DNA from 2 places in the Spirillospora sp. NPDC049024 genome. Region 2 is predicted to be linked to the other one. Evidence: riboswitches for the same ligand, from Rfam matches in the RefSeq annotation. Region 2 holds a riboswitch; the other holds the start of a gene.
The links. Region 2 has a riboswitch for glycine ahead of gcvP (aminomethyl-transferring glycine dehydrogenase). Riboswitches for the same ligand answer to the same signal wherever they lie in the genome.
Positions count from the first base shown of each region.

Region 1: linked by a shared signal. The riboswitch ahead of gcvT (glycine cleavage system aminomethyltransferase GcvT) and the one ahead of gcvP (aminomethyl-transferring glycine dehydrogenase) in region 2 are both predicted to bind glycine.

Region 1 covers NZ_JBEZFD010000006.1:167,503-174,761, reverse strand. The annotation lists gene AB0C21_RS13295 (hypothetical protein) at 1-464, opposite strand, end outside; gene cds1 (L-cysteine desulfhydrase Cds1) at 498-1,646, shown strand; gene AB0C21_RS13285 (M50 family metallopeptidase) at 1,636-2,934, opposite strand; gene AB0C21_RS13280 (hypothetical protein) at 3,173-3,535, shown strand; glycine riboswitch at 3,791-3,886, shown strand; glycine riboswitch at 3,891-3,977, shown strand; gene gcvT (glycine cleavage system aminomethyltransferase GcvT) at 4,051-5,145, shown strand; gene gcvH (glycine cleavage system protein GcvH) at 5,218-5,607, shown strand; gene glyA (serine hydroxymethyltransferase) at 5,604-6,860, shown strand; gene AB0C21_RS13260 (L-serine ammonia-lyase) at 6,916-7,259, shown strand, end outside.
Region 2 covers NZ_JBEZFD010000032.1:16,257-23,515, forward strand. The annotation lists gene gcvP (aminomethyl-transferring glycine dehydrogenase) at 1-1,142, opposite strand, end outside; glycine riboswitch at 1,315-1,409, opposite strand; gene AB0C21_RS39065 (lysylphosphatidylglycerol synthase transmembrane domain-containing protein) at 1,681-4,158, shown strand; gene AB0C21_RS39070 (MerR family transcriptional regulator) at 4,163-4,768, opposite strand; gene AB0C21_RS39075 (bifunctional nuclease family protein) at 5,147-5,617, opposite strand; gene ftsR (transcriptional regulator FtsR) at 5,760-6,491, opposite strand; gene AB0C21_RS39085 (FHA domain-containing protein) at 6,529-7,059, opposite strand.

The sequences.
Region 1 (7,259 bases), on a different contig from region 2:
ATCAGCCCGGTGCCCGGGTCGGGCGCGATGCCCTCGTAGCCGAGGGGGCGGATGCCGAGCAGGAGCAGCCCGGTCACCGCCATGGCGACGAACACGGCGTCGACGGACGCCCGGCCCTTCTCCGTCCAGTAGACGTCGCTGAGGTGCAGGATCAGCGCGAACTCGTCCAGGACGAGGGCGGAGCCCATCCCGAACACCACCGCCGCCGCGAGGTCGAGGCCGACGTAGGCGTCCGGGACGGCGAGGCTCGCCACCCCGCCCACCAGCATCAGCACGACGCCGAACACGACGTGGTGGATGTGCACGTCGCCGACCGCCACGTTCCGGAACCACCAGCGCACGTTGGCGCGGATCAGCCGGACGTTCACCCGCGTCAGCACGAAAGTGACCATGAACGCGACGAAGAAACCGAACAGCGGAAGCCGCCCGGTCGCCACGATGCGTTCGTCGAACATCTCGATCATCTGCCCCCCGCCATCTCAATGATGCACCCTGACATGCGCGGATATCGTGGGACCCTGCCGACGATCAAGAGGAGCACCGCCGTGAGCCGTATCGTGGACCGCTGCGATCCCGGGTACCGGGCGTGGATCGCCGAGGCGGTCCGACTGGTGGAGGCCGACGCCAACCGCAGCGCCGACACGCACCTGCACGTCTTCCCGCTGCCCCCGGAGTGGGGCATCGACCTCTACCTGAAGGACGAGTCCGTCCACCCCACGGGTTCACTGAAGCACCGGCTCGCGCGGTCGCTGTTCCTGTACGGGCTGGCGAACGGCTGGATCCGCCAGGACACGACGATCATCGAGGCGTCCAGCGGGTCCACCGCCGTGTCGGAGGCGTACTTCGCGCGGCTGCTCGGCCTGCCCTTCGTCGCGGTCATGCCCGCCACCACCAGCCCGGAGAAGATCCAGCTCATCGAGTTCCACGGCGGCCGCTGCCACCTGGTGGACGACCCGTCGGCGATCTACGAGGAGTCGCGGCGGCTCGCGGCCGAGTGCGGCGGCCACTTCATGGACCAGTTCACCTTCGCCGAGCGGGCGACGGACTGGCGCGGCAACAACAACATCGCCGAGTCGGTCTTCGAGCAGATGCGGCTGGAGCGCTTCCCCGAGCCGTCCTGGATCGTGGTCGGCGCGGGCACCGGCGGGACGTCCGCGACGATCGGCCGGTACGTCCGGTACCGGATGTTCCAGACGCGGCTCGCGGTCGTCGACCCGGAGGGGTCGGCGTTCTACGGCTCGTTCTGCGACGGGGACCCCGAGCGGACGGCGGCGGGCTCGCGGATCGAGGGCATCGGCCGCCCGCGCGTCGAGCCGTCGTTCCTGCCCACCGTGATCGACCGGATGATCCGGGTGCCGGACGCGGCGTCCATCGCGGCGATGCGCTGGACCAGCGAGGTCGGGGGCCGCAGCGTCGGCGGCTCGACCGGCACGAACATGTGGGGCGCGGCGGAGCTGATCGCGCAGATGCGGGCGCGCGGGGAGCGCGGCAGCGTGGTCACGCTCCTCTGCGACGGCGGCGAGCGCTACGCGGGCACCTACGGGTCGGACGCGTGGCTCGCGGAGCGGGGCATCGACATCGCCCCCTACCGGGCCGCGCTGGACGGCTTCCTCAAGACCGGCACGATGCCGGACGTCACCCCGTGACGCGGATCGGGTTGAACAGGTCGGCGTAGATGAGCAGGCCGCCCATGATGATCAGGACGGCCGCCATCACGTACGTCACCGGCAGCGCCTTGGCGACGTCCACGTAGCCCGGGTCGGGGCGGCGGAAGATCTTGGCGAACGCCTTCTTGACCGCCTCCAGCAGGGCGCCGGCGATGTGCCCGCCGTCCAGCGGCAGCAGCGGGATGAGGTTGAACAGCCCGACCGCGAGGTTCAGCGAGCCGAGCAGCATCACGAAGAAGGAGACCTTCTGGGTGCCGGTGAGGTCGTCGGACGCGGCGACCTCGCCGCCGATCCGGCTGACGCCGACGACGCCGATCGGGCCGTTCGGGTCGCGCTTCTCACCGCCGAATGCGGCGTTCCACACGCCGACCATCTTCTGCGGCATCCGCACCAGCGCGCCCGCGGTCCGCGCGGTCAGGTCGCCCATCGTGCTCGCGACCGCCCCGGGCCCCTGCCGCTCGATCGCGCTGGTCGGCGTGATGCCGAGGAAGCCGACGTTGACGACCTTGTTCTCGTCCTCGAGGTCGTACATCTGGTTGCGGGTGATCGGGACGTTCAGCCGCACGTCCTGGCCGCCGCGCCGGACGGTCATCGGGACGGTCTTGCCGCCGTCGTCGCGGATCAGCCGCTGGAGCTCCCCGTAGTCGTCGACCTTCCTGCCGTCGAACGACACGATCCGGTCACCGGGCCGGAGCCCGACCTGCCGCGCGGGCGTCGGCGCCGCGTTCGCCGGGCACGCGGTGACGTTGGCGCTGGCCGGCACCATGCACTCGGCGACCTCCTTGATCACCGGCTGCGGCTGGTTGGTGCCGATGCCCATCAGCAGGATCGCGAAGAACAGCACCGACAGCAGCAGGTTCATCGCGGGCCCGCCGAACATGATGAGCAGCTTCTGCCACCACTTCTTGGCGTAGAACACGCGGTTCTCGTCGCCCGGCCCGACCTCCTCCAGCGCGGCGCCGCGCGCGGACTCGATCAGCCCCTGCCACGGCCCGGTGCTGATCCGCCGCACCTGCCCCGGGGCGTCGCCCTTGCGCGGCGGCAGCATGCCGATCATGCGGATGTAGCCGCCGAGCGGGATCCACTTGACGCCGTACTCGGTCTCGCCCTTGCGCTTCGACCACATCGTGGGCCCGAACCCGACCATGAACTGGGTGGTCCGCACCTTGAACAGCTTGGCGAACGAGAAGTGCCCGAGCTCGTGCAGCGCGATGGAGACCAGCAGCCCGAAGAAGAGGATCAAGGCTCCAGCCAGGTAGTAGACCATGCGGCGTGCCCCTCCGGGTCCGTGTTACCCCGCGCCCGGGGTTGATCTCCAGCGACCAATTCAGAGTACGTTACGGCCCCCGATCCGGTTGAAGCGAACGAAGAACCCGCACAACGCCGCCTCCTTTGCGTCGAGGTGCTAACCCGGCCGCGCGGCATTGGCATGCGGATGCGTATCCGCAGGTACCGCCGACCCCGCATCATGGGCGCTCCCACCCCGGTCGACGGAGGTTCCCACCTTGAAGCGCGGTCATGTAGCGGTACTCGCCCTGGCCCTGGCCCTGGCCCTGCCCCTGGCCGGCTGCGGGGGCTCCGACGAGGGCGGCCAGGCAGCGGGCACGTCGAACTCCCCCGCCCCGACCGCCGCGTCCCCGGCCCCCTCCACCCCCGGGCAGGGAACGGGCAAGGAGGCCACGCCCCTCCCCCCGGCTCAGTCGAAGGCGGTCAAGGCCTTCAACGACTGCATGCAGAAGCAAGGCGTGCAGATGCCCACCCCCAACCCCACGAGGACCCCGGCCCCGGACGAACTGCAAAAGATCAAGGCCGCCCTCCAAACCTGCGTGAAGTCGATGTCACCCCCACCGACCACCCCCTCCAACTGACGAGTCCCACGCAAGAGGGCACGAAGACGGGGACGGGCGCACCGACCTGAGCCGCCGCCTCAACCCGGTGACGACCCGGGGAGTCGCGATCGCGTCCGAAGGCAGATTCGAGCGAAGCGAGAATCTGATCGCGCAGCGAGCCGCAAGGCGAGCCGGAGCGATGCCAGCGATCGCCCGCGTTTCCCCAGGGTCGAGGCCCCCAGGCCTCGACCCTGGGGAAACGCAATGAATACTGCTAGCCTCTTCGGCAGCCGACTATCCCGTGCGGGAGAGTCCCCTGCAGCCGGTGGGGGACGCCGAAGGAGCAAATCCTCCCCGGAACCTCTCAGGCCCACGGACCGCACGGGCCAGGCGACCTCTGGAAAGCGGGGACCCCGGTCCCCCGCCGAAGGTGAAAGCCCGCCGCGCGGCGGGTGAAGCTCTCAGGCGCCGATGACAGAGGGGGAGGCACCGATACGCCCGGTGCGCGAGTGGGACGATGGACCACGCGCGCCCGTGACGAAGGAGCCGAACCCATGTCCGCCGACAAGACCGCGAAGAAGACGCCGCTGCACGACGTCCACGAGGACCTCGGCGCGAATCTCGTCGACTTCGCCGGCTATCTGATGCCGCTCCGCTATGCGAGCGAGACCGCCGAGCACCAGGCCGTCCGGACCGGTGCCGGGCTGTTCGACCTGTCGCACATGGGGGAGATCTTCCTCTCCGGCCCGGGCGCGGGCGACGCGCTCGACTACGCGCTGGTCGGGAACCTGTCGCCGATGCCGGTGGGCAAGGCCCGCTACACGATGATCTGCGGGCAGGACGGCGGCGTCCTGGACGACCTGATCGTCTACCGGCTGGCGGACGAGACGTGGATGGTGGTCGCGAACGCGGCGAACGCCGCCGTCGTGCGGGACGCCCTCGTCGAGCGCGCCGCGGGCTTCGAGGCCGCGGTGGACGACCGCTCCGACTCCTACGCGCTGATCGCCCTGCAGGGGCCGCGCTCCCAGGGGATCCTCGAAGGGTTCACCGACGCGCCGCTGGACGGCCTGAAGTACTACGCGATCCTCGCGGGGCGGGTCGCGGGCGTGGACGCGCTCGTCGCCCGCACCGGGTACACGGGCGAGGACGGGTTCGAGCTGTTCGTCGACGCGTCCGACGCCGTCCCGCTGTGGAAGGCGCTCGCGGCGGTGGACGGGGTGGTCCCGGCGGGGCTGTCGGCCCGCGACACCCTGCGCCTGGAGGCGGGGATGCCGCTGTACGGGAACGAGCTGACCGCCGAGACGACGCCGTTCGAGGCGGGCCTCGGCCGGGTGGTGAAGCTGGACAAGCCCGTCGATTTCGTGGGGAAGACCGCCCTGGCGGCGCAGGCGCAGACCCCTCCGGGCCGTAGGCTCGTGGGACTGGTCGCGCGGGGGCGTCGCGCGCCCCGCAAGGGGTACCAGGTCGTCACGTCCGGCGGCACGCCGTGCGGGGTCGTGACGAGCGGCGCCCCGTCGCCCACACTGGGCACGCCGATCGCCATGGCGTACCTCGACAGCGGCGTCGAGGAGACGGGCCTCGCCGTGGACGTCCGCGGCCGGCACGAGCCGGTGGACGTGGTGGCCCTGCCGTTCTACAAGCGGTCCTGATCTGCAAGCGTTCCTGAACAAGTTGTCCGGCGGTGTGGGGCCCCGCCCCACAGTGGAAAGAGAGAAGTGATCGTGAGCGTTCCGGAGGAGCTCCGCTACAGCGAGGAGCACGAGTGGGTGTCGGGCCTCGGTGGCGAGGACGGCATCGTCACGGTCGGCATCACCGCGCACGCCGCCGACGCCCTCGGCGAGATCGTCTACATCGAGCTGCAGCCCTCGGAGGGCGACACCGTCGAGGCGGGCGAGCCGTGCGGCGAGGTGGAGTCGACCAAGTCGGTCAGCGACATCTACTCCCCCGTCAGCGGCGAGATCACCGCGATCAACAGCGCGGTGGTGGACGAGCCGAAGGTCATCAACGACGACCCGTACGGCGAGGGCTGGATCTTCAAGGTCCGCATCTCGGAGGAGCCGGGCGACCTGCTCGACTCCGCCGCCTACGACAAGCTGATCGAGGAATCATGAGTCTGTACGACTCCCTCGCGACGGCCGATCCCGAGGTCGCCGAGGCCGTCACGGCGGAGCTGCGGCGCCAGCAGGGCACCCTCGAGATGATCGCGTCGGAGAACTTCGCGCCCGTCTCGGTGCTGGAGGCGCAGGGGTCGGTCCTGACGAACAAGTACGCCGAGGGGTACCCGGGGCGCCGCTACTACGGCGGCTGCGAGTTCGTCGACGTCACCGAGCAGCTCGCCATCGACCGGGCCAAGGCGCTGTTCGGCGCCGAGCACGCGAACGTCCAGCCGCACAGCGGGGCGCAGGCCAACACGGCGGTCTACTTCGCGCTGCTCCAGCCCGGCGACACGATCCTCGGGCTCGACCTCGCGCACGGCGGGCACCTCACGCACGGGATGCGGCTGAACTACTCCGGCAAGGTCCTGAACGTGGTGCCCTACCACGTCCGCGCCGAGGACGGCCTGGTCGACATGGCGGAGGTCGCCGCCCTCGCGGCCGAGCACCGCCCCAAGATGATCGTGGCGGGCTGGTCGGCGTATCCGCGGCAGCTCGACTTCGCGAAGTTCCGGGAGGTCGCCGACTCGGTCGGGGCGCTGCTCATGGTCGACATGGCGCACTTCGCGGGCCTGGTCGCGGCGGGGCTGCACCCCTCGCCCGTCCCGTACGCCGACATCGTGACGACCACGACGCACAAGACGCTCGGCGGTCCGCGCGGCGGGCTGATCCTCGCCCGCGAGGAGTACGGCAAGAAGATCAACTCCGCGGTGTTCCCCGGCATGCAGGGCGGCCCGCTGGAGCACGTGATCGCCGCCAAGGCCGTCGCCCTCAAGATCGCCGCGTCGGAGGAGTTCCGGGCCCGGCAGGCGGTCACCGTGGAGGGCGCGAAGCTGCTCGCCGAGCGCCTGCTCGCCGCGGACTCCGCCAAGGCCGGCGTCAAGGTGCTCACCGGCGGGACGGACGTCCACCTCGTGCTGGTCGACCTGGTGGACTCCGAGCTCACCGGGCGGGACGCCGAGGACCGCCTGCACGACATCGGCATCACGGTCAACCGCAACGCGGTGCCGAACGACCCGCGCCCGCCGATGGTCACCTCCGGCCTGCGGATCGGCACGCCCGCGCTCGCGACCCGCGGCTTCACCGCCGAGGACTTCGCCGAGGTGGCGGACGTGATCGCGCTGGCACTGCAGCCGTCCTTCGACCGGGACCGGCTCGCGGAGCGGGTGAAGGCGCTCGCCGCCAAGCACCCCCTGTACCCGAACCTGTGACGTTCCGGCGCCCTCTCCTCTCCGGAGGAGGGGGCGCGGCTACAACGAGGTAGCTATGGCCATCAGCGTTTTCGACCTGTTCAAGATCGGTATCGGCCCGTCGTCGTCCCACACGGGCGGTCCGATGGCGGCCGCGCACCGGTTCGCCCGCGGCCTGGACCGCGACGGGCTGCTGGAGAAGACCGCGTCCGTCGCCGTCACCCTCTACGGCTCGCTCGGCCTCACCGGCAAGGGCCACGGCTCCGACAAGGCCGTCATCCTGGGTCTCGAAGGCGACAAGCCCGAACTCGTCGACGTGGACCGGGTGGACGAGCGCCTCGCGGCGATCCGCGAGCGCGGGGCCCTGCGCCTGTTCGGCGACCACGACGTCCCGTTCGTGGTGAACGAGCACCTGGTCTT
Region 2 (7,259 bases):
CGCAGGCCCGCGGCGATCTCGGCGGCCCGGCGGTGCGTGCGCTGCGCGATCGCGGCCAGGCCCTCGGGCCCGTGGTAGACCGCGTACATGCTCGCCATCACCGCGAGCAGGACCTGGGCGGTGCAGATGTTGCTGGTGGCCTTCTCGCGGCGGATGTGCTGCTCGCGGGTCTGGAGCGCCAGCCGGTAGGCGGTGGCGCCGTCCGCGTCGACGGACACGCCGACGAGCCGCCCGGGGAGCTGGCGCTGGATGCCCTCGCCGACCGCCATGTAGCCGGCGTGCGGGCCGCCGAACCCGTAGGGGACGCCGAACCGCTGCGCGGAGCCCACCGCGATGTCGGCGCCGGCCTCGCCGGGCGGGCGCAGCAGCGTCAGCGCGAGCAGGTCGGCGGCGACGACGGCCTTGGCGCCGCGCTCGTGGGCCTGCGCGATGACGGGCTCCAGGTCGCGGACGGCGCCGGAGGCGCCCGGGTACTGCAGCAGCACGCCGAAGAAGTCGCCGTCCGGGAGCCCGCCGGACAGGTCGGCGACGACCACCTCGATGCCGAGCGGGACCGCGCGGGTCCGGACGACCTCGATGGTCTGCGGGAGGGTGTCGGCGTCGACGAGGAACGTCCCGGGCTCCTTGCGCCTGGACACGCGGTGCGCGAGGGCCATGGCCTCGGCGGCGGCGGTGCCCTCGTCCAGCATGGAGGCGTTCGCGACGGGCAGCCCGGTCAGGTCGCCCACCACCGTCTGGAAGTTCAGCAGGGCCTCGAGGCGGCCCTGGGAGATCTCCGGCTGGTAGGGCGTGTAGGCGGTGTACCAGCCGGGGTTCTCCAGCACGTTCCGCATGATCACGCCGGGCGTGGTGGTGCCGTGGTAGCCGAGCCCGATCATGGACGTCAGGACGGTGTTGCGGGACGCCAGTTCGCGGAGCCGGTCCAGCGCGGCGGTCTCGCTCAGCGCGGGCGGCAGGTCCAGCGGCCGGGAGGTGCGGATGGCGGCGGGGACCGCGTCGTCGATCAGCGCCTCGGCGCCGGAGTAGCCGATGGCGGCCAGCATCCGCGCCTGGTCGCTCGGGGACGGGCCCACGTGCCGGTCGGCGAACGCCGACCGCGGGTGCTGCGGCGCGGCCACGGGGGCGAAGAACTGGGCGGTCATGGAAGGCCTCCTGGCTGCTGCGGTCGCTCAGGTGCGCCGCCGGCGCGGGCCGGCGGGCCGGTCTCCCCCTCTGTCATCGGCACCTGAGAGCTTCACCCGCGCGGCGGGGTTTCCCCTTCGGTGAGCCGCCCTTCCCCGCGCGCGGGGATCGACGCCTGCTTTCCAGAGGTGCCTCGTCCGCGCGGTCCTTTTGCCTGAGAGGTTCCGGGGAGGTTGCCCCTTCGGCGCCCCACGCTGGCGGCGTGGGGACTCTCCCGCACAGGGTCGACGGCATGTCCTAGGACGAACCCTACCCAAAGGCGCGTCCACCGGGTGGTTCCGGCCCGCCGCAAGGGCCGCGCCCTTCCGGCGCCGGAGGTCTACCGGCGAGTACCATGTGCTCACCCACCTGGGACGGGAGGGGCTCGGGCCGCACGGGGGCGGGGAGGTGAGGCTGCGGGATGGACGCGCGTCCCGGCGGCGCTCCACCGACTCGACGGCGCGCCGCCGGGTCTGGGACGCTGGCCACGATGACGGATGGCCGGAGCGGCGGTACGGCGTGACACAGACCCACGACGGCGCGGTGCGCCCGGCGCCGGGCGCGTCCGCCGGCGTCCCCGTCGAGGAGCCCGCCCAGCCCGACCGGATCCGCCGCCCCTCCGACGCCTTCCGGTTCGCGGCGTCCGTCGTGGGGCTGGCGGCGGTCATGCTGCTGGTGTCGATCGCGCAGCAGACGACGCACGGCCTCCAGACCGACATCGCGCAGGGCACCGCGCACGCGCCCCGGCCGCTGCTGACGCTGGCGACGCTGGTGTCCAGCTTCGGGGTGCTCGCCGTGCCGATCGCGTTCGGGATCGAGCGGCTGTTCCACAAGGACGGGACGCGCGTCGCGATCGCGCTGCTCGCCGCGATGATCGCGTTCGGCGTCACGGTGGGCCTGGACGACCTGGTGGTGCGGGCCGCGCCGGGCGGCGTGCTCGACTCGCTGATCTGGGGCGGCACCGAGACCGCGCCGGTGCACACCGACATCGCCCCGGTCATCGCGTTCGTCAGCGCGGTGGGGATGGCGGGCCGCGCCCGCTGGCAGGCCGCGACCTGGACCATGATCGGGCTGGCGGCGCTGACCGGGCTGACCGCGTCGTACGCCTCCGTGGCGGCGCTGGCGGCCACCTACCTGCTGGGCCGCGCCATCGGCCACGGCACCCTGTACGCGGTCGGGACGCCGAACCCGCGCCCGCCCGGCAGGACCGTGGTGGCCGCGCTCGAACGGCTCGGCCTGCGGCCGGAGCGGGCGGCGCGGCTGGACGGCGCCGGGGAGGGCACCGACCAGACGCGCCGGTACGGCGTCGTCCTCGCCGACCGCCCGCGGGGCGGGACCGGCGCCCGGCTCCCGGCGCGGCGCGGGCCGCACGGCGAGTGGGACGTGGAGGTCCGCGTCCTCGACCGCGACCAGCAGACCGCCGGGCTGCTCTACCGCGTCTGGCGGCTGCTGCGGCTGCGCGGCGACACGACCGGGCGGACGCTGCGCTCGCTCCGCCGCTCCCTGGAGCTGGAGTCGCTGACGGCGTACGCGCTGGACGCGGCGGGCGCCCGGACGCCGCGGCTCGCCGGCACCTGCGAGGTCGGCACCGAGGCGGCGCTGCTGGCGTACGAGCACGTGCCGGGGCGGCGGCTCGGGGACGTCCCCGACGACGAGGTCACCGACGTGCTGCTGACGGACGTGTGGCGGCAGTTCCGGGCGCTGCAGGCGGGGCGGATCGCGCACCGGCGGCTGGAGGGCGGCGCGGTCCTGGTCGGCGACGACGGCCGCGCCTACCTCACCGACCTGCGGTCCGGGGAGACGGCGGCGGGCGACCTGGCGCTGCGCCTCGACCTCGCCCAGCTGCTCACGACCCTGGCGCTGCGGGCGGGGCCGGAGCGGGCGGTCCGGACGGCGGCGTCCGTGCTGGGCGAGGAGGCCCTCGGCGGGGCGGTGCCGCTGCTGCAGCGGGTGGCGCTGTCCCGGGCGACCCGCACGGCCCTCCGGCACCACAAGGACCTGCTCACCCGCATCCGCGAGCAGATCGTCCGGCTGAAGCCGGAGACCGAGGCGGCCCCCGCCAACCTGGAGCGCTTCCGGCCCCGGACCATCGTCAGCATCGTGGCGCTGTCGATCGCGGCCTACATCGTCATCCCGCAGGTGACGAGCCTGGACATCGGCCGCCTGGCGGCCACGGCGAGCTGGCACTGGGTGGCGGCGGCCCTCGGGGCGGCGGCGCTCACCTACGTGGCCGCCGCGTTCATGCTGATGGGGTTCGTCCCGGAACGCCTGCCGCTGTGGCGGACGGTCCTGGTGCAGCTGGCCGCGTCGTTCGTGAAGCTGGTCGCGCCCGCGGCCGTGGGCGGCGTCGCGGTCAACACCCGCTACCTGCAGCGCACGGGCGTCCGGCCGGCCCTCGCCGTCGCGAGCGTGGGCGCGTCCCAGCTCGTCGGCATGGTCATCCACATCCTGCTGCTGGTGCTGTTCGGGTTCCTGACCGGCTCGACGGCGAAGGCGACGCAGGACCTCGCCCCCTCCCGGACGATCATGTTCGCGGTGCTGGGGCTGGGGCTGCTCGCCGGGCTGGCGCTGACCGTGCCGCGGGTGCGGCGGGTGGTCGCCTCGCGGCTGAGGGCCATGTTCTCTGGTGTGGTGCCGCGCCTGGTGGACGTCCTGCAGTCCCCGCGGAAGCTCGCCACCGGGATGGGCGGCACGCTGCTGCTGACGCTGGCGTTCACCCTGTGCCTGGACGCCTCGATCCGGGCGTTCGGCGGGTCGCTGCCGTGGACGACGGTGGTGCTGGTGTTCCTGACCGCGAACGCGGTCGGATCCGCGGCGCCGACGCCGGGCGGGCTCGGCGCCGTCGAGGGCGCCCTCACCCTGGCGCTGACGATCTCGGGGCTGACGGCGGAGACGGCGACGTCGGCGGTGCTGCTCTACCGGCTGCTGACGCTGTGGCTGCCGGTTCTGCCGGGCTGGGGGGCGTTCGCCTTCCTGCAGCGCAAGGAGGCGCTCTGAGGCGTCAGCCGGTGCGGCGGGCGCGCCGCCGGTCGGCGAGCTCGTCGTGGGGGTGCCCCGCCGGGTCGGGCTCACCGGTGGAGGCGCGCTCACCGGGTAGTTCCGCCAGGCTGCCCTCCACCTCCTGCCACACCCGTCCGAGCGCGATGCCGAACACGCCCTGCCCGCCCTGGAGGAGGTCGACGACCTCGTCGGGCGAGGTGCACTCGTACACGCTCACGCCGTCGCTCATCAGGGTGATCTGAGCGAGGTCCTGGACGCCGCGGTCGCGCAGATGGGTGACGGCCGTGCGGATCTGCTGCAGCGAGACGCCGGTGTCCAGGAGCCGCTTGACGACCTTCAGGACGAGGATGTCGCGGAAGCTGTACAGCCGCTGGCTGCCGGATCCCTGCGCCGACCGCACGCTGGGCTCCACCAGCTTGGTGCGGGCCCAGTAGTCGAGTTGCCGGTAGGTGATCCCCGCCGCGGCGCACGCCGTCGGGCCGCGGTAGCCGACGTCCTCCGGCGGCGCCGACACCTGGGTGTCGAAGAGCAGGCCCTGCTCTCCGGCACGGCGGGACGCCACGCGCCTGTCGGGGGTCGCCTTGCCCTCGCCGCTGCTCACCGCCACGCGGACCTCCGGCTTCTATCAGCCCGCGGCGGTTCGTCAAGGGGGTTTGACGAATAACACCACGGGTGTTCCACCAGCACGGTAGGTGCCGGTCAGGGTGTGGTCAACGTTCATCGTCGGCGCGTCGCATGCCCGGACGAACCGGCTTCACATGGGCAAACTGCACACCTTCGCCACCCACGCAGTCCATACCCCGATGGTTCCCCCGCAAAAACCGCCAGGTCCAGCCCAATGGGCGACCAATCGCCCCATGGCATGAACTCGCCCCCTCCAGAGTGACATTCGCCACAGGCCCGGCGCGGGACGCGCTCGACCGGCGCGTCGCGGGCGGGACGGCGGAGGACGAGGCGGGGCGGAGGCGGGCTGTACGGAGGGGGGCTATCCGGCGCGGCCGAAGTCCTCCGGGGAGATCGTGTCGAGGAACTCGCGGAACTTCTCGACCTCGTCCTCCTGCTCGTCGGGGATGGCGACGCCGGCCTCCTCCAGGACGTCCTCGCTGGCGAAGATCGTCGCGCCGGTGCGCAGGGCGAGGGCGATGGAGTCGGAGGGGCGCGCGCTCACCTCGACGCCGTTGGAGAAGATCAGGTCGGCGAAGAAGATCCCTTCGCGGAGCGCGGTGATGTTGACCGTGCGGAGCTGGACGCTGAGGGCGTCCAGGACGTCGCGGAACAGGTCGTGGGTGAGGGGACGGGCGGGCAGCACCCCCTGCTGGGCGAAGGCGATCGCGGTCGCTTCGACCGCCCCGATCCAGATGGGCAGGTAGCGATCGCCCTCCGTCTCCTTCAACAGGACGATCGGCTGATTGGAGGGCATCTCGACCCGGACGCCGACGACCTCCATCTGCTTCACTGCGGCTCCCTGCTGGTTCTCGCTGTCTCGATCACCACGTGCAGCGGATCGATTCCTGACCGAACCATGTAGCCAACGTACACCCAGGCTCGGACAGCTCGCGGCGGACGGGGGGCGGGAAAATCGTCCACGGGCCGCGTGCTCAGTGGTCGAGGCTCTCGCGCAGCCCCGCGCCGACCAGCGCGGCGTGCAGCCGGACCGACAGGGCGGCGATCTCCCGCGCGGTCTCGGCGGCCTGCTCGTGCGCGCCGCGGCTGCGGCGCCGCAGCTGCGGCGCGACCATCTGCTCGATCAGGCCGACCTGCCGGTCGGCGGCGGCCTTGACGGCGCGCAGGTGCCGGACCTCGAAGCCGAACTCGCCGAGCGCGGCGGCCACGCGCGCGATGTTCAGCGCCTCGCCCTCGTAGTGCGCGCCGGTCCGGCGGACGAGGCCGTACTCCTCCAGGCGGGCGAGGAGTGCCTCGTCGATCCCGGCGCCGTCGAGGAGCTGGCGGCGGGTGAGCCGGACGGCCGGGTCAGGGGCGGTGGTGTCGGCGGCCACGAGCGTGCGGGGGCGGCGCCGGTCCGGCTCGGCCGGACCGGTGCGGCGGGCGCCGAGCGGCGGGACGCTCTCGCCGCGGTCGCGCGCCTCCAGGTGCTGCCTGATGACGCGCAGCGGCATGTAGTGGTCGCGCTGCGCGGTGAGGACGTACCGCAGGCGCTCGACGTCGGCGTCGCTGAACTTGCGGTAGCCGGAGGGGCTGCGCTCCGGCTCGACGAGCCCCTCGGACTCCAGGAACCGGATCTTGGAGATGGTGATGTCGGGGAACTCGGGCCTGAGCAGCCCGAGGACGTCCCCGATCGTCATCGGGGACCGGGCCGGCTCCGCGTTCAAGGGCCCTCCCATCGTCGCCTGGCCTCGCCGCGTTCCGTCAGCCGTGGGCCGGGTTGGTGAGGAACACCAGCCGGAACTTGCCGATCTGGACCTCGTCGCCGCCCGACAGCCCGGCCTGGTCGATCCGCTGCCGGTTGACGTAGGTGCCGTTGAGGCTGCCGACGTCGCGGACGGAGAACACGCCGCCCTGGCGGGCGAACTCGGCGTGGCGGCGGGACACGGTGACGTCGTCCAGGAAGATGTCGCTCTCGGGGTGCCGCCCGGCGGAGGTGCGGTCCTTGTCGAGCAGGAAGCGGCTGCCGGCGTTGGGGCCGCGCTTCACGACGAGCAGCGCGGTGCCCGGGGGGAGCGCCTCCATCGCCATCTGGTCGGGCCCGACCGGCTCCTCGGCGCCGGCATCGGTGTCCAGCGCCTCGAACCCTCCGATGGAGATCGTGGACGTGGACTCGCCCGGCGACTCCCGGGGAGGCGGCGGCGCCGAACTCCTCAGCGGAGTGCCGCAGTTCGAGCAGAAGCGGGCATCATCCGGGTTGGCGTGACCGCACTGCGTGCAGTAGACGCTCGGCATCGATCGGCTCGGCCTCCTACCATCGGCGTGCCGCCCGCGACTCCCGCCGTAGCGGGGGCCGCCTGCGCCACGCGCATCCTTCACCCAACCCACGCCGGGGGTCCGCCCCCGGCAACGGTCCAACTCACCGCCCGCTCACACGACGGTCGCCGCAACTTACGCGGGTATCACCCGAGGGGTCAACTGGAACGGTGAGCCGG